DNA from 2 places in the Vibrio sp. 2134-1 genome. Region 2 is predicted to be linked to the other one. Evidence: predicted binding sites of a transcription regulator. Region 2 holds the regulator's gene; the other holds the start of a gene.

Region 1 (3,428 bases), on a different contig from region 2:
AAACTGCTCAAGCTCATGAATATCGAATAAAGCAGGATACAAATACCCCGTTCCCAAAGAGCGAATGCCTAACAACTGCATCGCAGCCTGGTTAGATAGCAAGAGCTGAGCATGGCTAGTGTCCACCACTATGACTGGATAGGGAGAATCCGTTACTAGTTGCTTAAGTGATGTCTGAAAGTGCAAATAGATCAGTGCTAACGCGCACACGCCTGCGATTAACAACAAGACGACATAGCCATAACCGCCTTGACCACCCCAAAGCCAATTGAGTAACTGATCCATCGTTTAAACCTTCAAAGAACACTGGTTAAAATATATCAGTTATTTATTGAGCGATCTGCTATTAATTCCGGTTTAGTATAGATAAAGGTATTCCCCGTAAGACTCCCTTGAGCACCATGAGCACTGAGATCTCGACCAATTTCCGTCATCGCTAGCCAACGGTTTTCACACCACAGAGGCGATAATAACGTGGGCCTCCTGGCTGCTGATGAAACGCGATGATAAATCACATCTGGTGGTGTCATACGAATCATTTCACTGGCGATCGCAACATATTCTTCTAATTCAGGGGCTTCTAGCTTTCCAGCACGCCAAGCTTTCGCCATGGTGCTACCTTCGACAATATGCAAGCCATGTAACTTGATGCCATCCGTTCCCACGGCCAACACTTTTTGCAGCGTTTCAATATTTTCGGCGCGGGTTTCTTTGGGTAAACCCACAATTAAGTGAGTACAAACCTTGATTCCGAGTGTTCGCGCACGCTTAGTGATTTCGGCATAACACTCAAAATCATGACCACGGTTGATACGCTTGAGGGTGTCATTGTTGGCAGTTTGAAGACCTAGCTCTAGCCAAATCTCATAACCTTGCTGTACATAGCCCGACAGTAAATCCAATACCGCATCAGGGACGCAATCAGGACGCGTCCCCACACAAAGACCAACCATGTCTGCAGCCTTTAGTGCTTCCTCATACATGTTTTTGAGAACTTGTACTTCTGCATAGGTACTGGTGTAGGCCTGAAAATAAGCGAGATACTTCTTCGCTCTGTGAATTTCACCTGCGCGATCTTTTAACTGTTCGTGAATGCTTTTTATCTGGACTTCTTCATCTGCAAACGAAGCCACATTGCAAAATGTACATCCTCCCCGCCCAATCGTGCCATCGCGGTTAGGGCAACTAAATCCACCGTGCAATGTTAACTTATGAACCTTTTCACCGTATCGACGCTGAAGATCTTGGCCGATTGTATTGACCAACTCATGTAACTGCATAAATTCTCACCAACAATAAATCGTAATCAATCTCACTACGATCTGTGTAAATAAATTACATCCCTGCAAGAAAAAACACACAATATTAATCAATTCAAACACCCATCATGCGGGTCAAAATCAATAAACTTGCATAATTAAAGGCAAAAATCGTTCATGTTGCGTAAATGTTAAACTAAAAATGCATAATTAAACGAAAAAATTGGGTCACAACGCCGACTTTTTCATTGCATTCTGAAGTGACAAAATTGTAGGATACTTACACAACCCCGTTATTTTTGTGACTTTTATTACAAAGCACACTGCGGGATTTGTCGGTGTTATCCCACTCCTACCTATATAAATCACTAGATAGTGATAATAAATAAAGGGATACCACCAAGGATTGTTTTTCTCGCAAAACTTTTCCTGCGAGATACGGAAAGGAATCAAGACCGGTCAACCTAGATCGGTGGCGATAATAAATATAAAGGACAAGACGTAATCAATAGTCTAGGTAGTATTTGCTGCCCGGTACTTTTGCGTCGACATTGAACTGGAAGGATGTATCTATGGTAGATAGAGAGCAAAATCCACAGGGTCTGTACACTCCGGAACTGGAGCATGACGCTTGCGGTATCGGTTTTGTTGCTCACCTTAAAAACCGTAAATCTCATGAAGTAGTGACTCAAGCATTGGATATGCTGGCTCGCATGGAACACCGTGGTGGTCAAGGTTGTGACCCATGCAGCGGTGACGGTGCGGGTATCTTGCTACAAAAACCTCATGAATTCCTATTAGAAGAAGCCGTTAAGCTAGGCATTAAACTGCCTTCGTTTGAAAAGTATGGTGTTGGTGTCGTTCTTTTCCCGAAAGACGAATACAAACGCGAGCAATGCCGTGACATTCTAGAACGTAATGCACAGCGTCTAGATCTTGAAGTTATCGGCTACCGCGTTTTACCAACCGATAACTCAATGATCGGTGCAGACCCACTAAGCACAGAGCCTCAGTTTGAGCATGTGTTTATCTCTGGTGGCCCTGGCATCACACCTGAAGAACTAGAACGCAAACTGTACGTACTTCGTAACTATACTGTACGTGTTTGCCTAGAAAGCGTTTCGAACATTGGTGACGACTTCTACATTAACTCCATGTCTTACAAGACATTGGTGTACAAAGGTCAGTTAACGACCGAGCAAGTACCTCAGTACTTCCTTGATCTACAAAACCCGACCATGGTGACTGCACTGGCACTGGTACACTCTCGTTTCTCTACCAATACCTTCCCGAAATGGCGTCTTGCACAGCCTTTCCGTTACATTGCCCACAACGGTGAAATCAATACAGTTCGCGGTAACTTGAACTGGATGAAAGCCCGTGAAGCAATCCTAGAATCAGACCTGTTTACTCAGGCTGAAATCGACATGCTTCTTCCAATCTGTCAGGAAGGCAGCTCGGATTCATCTAACTTCGATATGGCACTTGAGCTCCTAGTTCTGTCTGGTCGCAGCCTGCCACACGCATTGATGATGATGATTCCGGAAGCATGGCAAGAAAACAAAAACATGGATCCTAAGCGTCGCGCGTTCTATCAGTACCATGCGAACATCATGGAACCATGGGATGGCCCGGCTTCCGTATGTTTTACTGATGGTGTTCAAGTTGGTGCGACACTAGACCGTAACGGTTTGCGCCCTTCTCGCTACACAGTGACCAAAGATAACTTCCTAGTGATGGCATCTGAATCTGGTGTTGTGGATATAGAACCAGAAAACGTTGAGTTCCGTGGTCGCCTACAACCAGGTCGTATCTTCGTTGCAGACCTAGAGCAAGGTCGCATCATCTCCGATGAAGAAGTGAAAGACACCATTGCAACAGCGCAGCCTTACGAGAAGTGGGTAGAAGAAAACCTACTGAGCTTGAAGAAGCTGCCAGATGCGAGCAACCAGTTCAGCCAACCTAAGCCAGAACACCTTCTACACCGCCAACAAGCGTTTGGCGTAAGCACTGAAGAAGTGAACGAAATCATCGTTCCAATGGCGAATGACGCGAAAGAACCATTATCAGCAATGGGTGCCGACTGGCCTCTTGCGGTTCTATCTCATCAGTCTCAACATCTCTCTAACTACTTCAAGCAGCTGTTCGCACAGGTAACCAACCCACCGA
Region 2 (3,428 bases):
CCGCTCATCATAAAAGTTAGAGGTATTTATGATCATTCCATGGCAAGACATTGCGCCGGAAACATTGGAAAACTTAATTCGTGAATTCGTCTTACGCGAAGGAACGGATTACGGAACCGTCGAGGTTTCTTTGCAAGACAAAATTGATCAAGTTAAAGCTCAATTGGAAAAAGGTGAAGCGGTTATCGTGTTCTCTGAGCTACACGAAACCGTCGATATTCAACATAAAACAAAATTTTAGACCCTTCACATTTTACCGTATCCCACTCGATGACAAGGTATTGTTACGTGCTATAGTGGGATATCGACCGTGCAGTAGTAACTCTACTGCACATTACAGGTAAGTAATTTTCGACAAGGTTTGTCATGTCAGCTAAACACCCAATTATTGCGGTTACTGGTTCGTCCGGTGCCGGCACGACCACTACATCTGAAGCCTTCCGTAAAATGTTCAATATGATGAACGTTAAACCCGCATGGGTTGAAGGCGATAGCTTCCATCGCTTTACTCGCCCAGAAATGGACATCGAAATTCGCAAAGCCCGCGAGCAAGGTCGACACATTAGCTACTTTGGCCCACAAGCTAATGACTTCCCGGGATTAGAAGAGTTTTTCCGTAAGTTCGGGCATGATGGTACTGGCAGCGTGCGCCGTTATCTGCACACGTTTGACGAAGCGGTTCCCTACAATCAAATGCCAGGCACGTTTACACCGTGGCAAGACTTACCCGAAAACAGCGACGTGCTGTTTTATGAAGGGTTACATGGTGGCGTGGTCGATGGCGATGTTAATGTTGCTCAACATGTGGATTTCTTAATTGGTATGGTGCCGATTGTGAACTTAGAGTGGATCCAAAAATTCGTACGTGACACTCGCGATCGCGGCCATTCGCGTGAAGCGGTAATGGACTCAATCGTGCGATCCATGGACGATTACCTCAACTATATCACTCCGCAGTTTTCTCGTACTCACATCAACTTCCAGCGCGTACCGACCGTTGATACTTCCAACCCACTTAATGCAAAAGGCATCCCTAGTTTGGATGAGAGTTTTGTGGTGATTCGCCTACGCGGTATCAAGAATGTCGACTTCCCATATCTGCTGGCCATGATTGATGGCTCATTCATGTCACGCCACAACACGATTGTCGTACCCGGCGGTAAGATGAGCTTTGCAATGGAGCTCATAGTTCGGCCTATCCTACAACAGCTCATCGAAACAGGGAAAATTGGCTAAAAACCTGCCTGCGAAGATGTTTACTTTTCATACCGTGATCATGTGCACAGTTTTGCTTACAAAATCTCAATCATGGCACGATTAAAATCAAGAAATCGTTTTCGAAAAAGGATACTATTTCTTACCGAAACACAAGAGAGCTTGCAGCATATAAAAAGTGCTCTTATTCTAGTAGGCCTAATTCAGGCTTAGCTAAAATATGGATAGCGCAAGCGTACCCTGCAGAGGAAGTGAGATATTATGGTTCTAGGTAAACCTCAAACCGACCCAACATTAGAGTGGTTTCTTTCACACTGTCATATTCATAAGTACCCTTCAAAGAGCACGCTAATTCACGCGGGCGAAAAGGCAGAAACTTTGTACTACATCGTTAAAGGTTCTGTTGCGGTTCTTATCAAAGACGAAGAAGGTAAGGAGATGATCCTTTCTTACCTAAACCAAGGAGACTTTATTGGTGAACTTGGTCTATTCGAGGAAGACCAAGAGCGCACAGCTTGGGTTCGTGCTAAATCTCCTTGTGAAGTTGCTGAAATTTCTTTCAAGAAGTTCCGTCAGCTTATCCAAGTAAACCCAGACATCCTAATGCGTCTTTCTGCGCAGATGGCTCGTCGTCTTCAAGTAACTAGCCAAAAAGTGGGTGACCTGGCGTTCCTAGACGTAACTGGTCGTATCGCTCAGACGCTTCTGAACCTTGCAAAACAACCAGACGCAATGACTCACCCAGACGGCATGCAAATCAAGATCACTCGTCAAGAAATCGGTCAAATTGTTGGCTGTTCTCGTGAGACAGTAGGTCGTATCTTGAAGATGCTAGAAGAGCAGAACCTAATCTCTGCTCACGGTAAAACCATCGTGGTTTACGGTACTCGTTAATCTCGAACTAGAGTGACACGAACAAAATTATAAAAGCCACCAATGGCAACATTGGTGGCTTTTTATTTACTCATGACCAAATGAGATAGGGTGCAGCGAACACTAATGAGTAAGCTTAACAGGTTAACCCTAAAACTTAGCCATTCGTACTTTCAAAGATTTTGTCAGCTGAAGCGGCCACGAAACCTGGGTACAAATCACCATTTTCCATCGGATAGCGCTTAGCAAATTCATAAAACCCGCCAGGGATAATTTCAGTGCCTTCGCTAAAACGAACCGCTACTTTATCTGCCATGGTCGATGACTGCTCTAGCAACACCTCAGGAGTGCCCTTCACTTCACCACCATTTTCATTAATGGTAAACCCAGCGGTACGCAGATGATCGTTTACCTGCTTCACTTCTTCATATTCATTGAGCTGGTTAACGCTCACCGTGAAGTGGTTTGCTCCGTAACCATGCGCCGCAAGCCAAGATGCGTACTCACTTTCTTTAGCCAACGTTTGGTAATCAGCAAAGCTTAAATCCCACAAGCGTCCACCATGTAAGAATGCGCTATCTTTCAGCTTGTCAGCATCGATTTGTGCCACCAAATTTTTCACAATCTCTTGTAGCTCAGGCGAGCACTCTTCAACTTTTAGCTCACTAATAAATACTTTAGGTTGCTTCGGATCTGGGTGCTCATAGTGCTTAGCAACCAGCTTTTTGCTTTCGAAAATGTAATCACCACACGCCTTGTAACCAATAGCTACAAATGGCTTAGCTAGAGTTTCAATACCAAGAGGCGCGATATTGAAGGTACGTAAAGCTATATGATCATTAATCAGAGGCTCATCTTCTTGAAGCAGCTGATGCACTTTAGCAGCCGAAGGGCAAAGACGTTGAATGTAATCTTGCCATAGCGATTCAAATAACACATCGGGCGTCATAACGACTCCTTGTTACGAGATGTAGAGTTTAAAGGTAAGCGGAAGTTGGCTGCTCGTTCACAACAAAAGTTGTCCAGAATAATGAACGAGCAACCATCAACCTGTGACGGTAAATGCCAGTCAGTCAACACGCTTTTCCGAGTCTTTGCTCACTTTTCGTGTTCTGCCAACGATCACTACAACCCATACCTAAATGATGCGCCGGCAAGGTGAGCCGCAATGCATAGTTGCGACTCTATTATTAAAACTTATAGCGCTACACCTGGACTCAATGTTGCAGGCAAGACAGTCTCTTGACCTTCCATTGATGCCATTGGGTACGCACAGTAATCTGCTGCGTAGTAAGCGCTTGGGCGCAAGTTACCCGACGCCCCCGGACCACCAAATGGCG

Evidence for each region. Region 2 encodes CRP, which controls carbon source genes, mostly activating them, when cyclic AMP is high. Its sites were predicted from a motif close to TGTGANNNNNNTCACA; they were not measured.
Region 1: the regulator CRP is predicted to act here: its motif matches at 1,560-1,575, upstream of gltB (glutamate synthase large subunit).

Annotation. Positions count from the first base shown of each region.
Region 1 covers NZ_JAWOUS010000005.1:220,951-224,378, reverse strand. The annotation lists gene R7R78_RS08885 (GGDEF domain-containing protein) at 1-285, opposite strand, end outside; gene R7R78_RS08880 (TIGR01212 family radical SAM protein) at 321-1,280, opposite strand; gene gltB (glutamate synthase large subunit) at 1,832-3,428, shown strand, end outside.
Region 2 covers NZ_JAWOUS010000025.1:29,803-33,230, reverse strand. The annotation lists gene R7R78_RS20850 (YheU family protein) at 29-241, shown strand; gene R7R78_RS20845 (phosphoribulokinase) at 367-1,236, shown strand; gene crp (cAMP-activated global transcriptional regulator CRP) at 1,477-2,109, shown strand; gene R7R78_RS20835 (DUF1338 domain-containing protein) at 2,246-3,037, opposite strand; gene astD (succinylglutamate-semialdehyde dehydrogenase) at 3,286-3,428, opposite strand, start outside.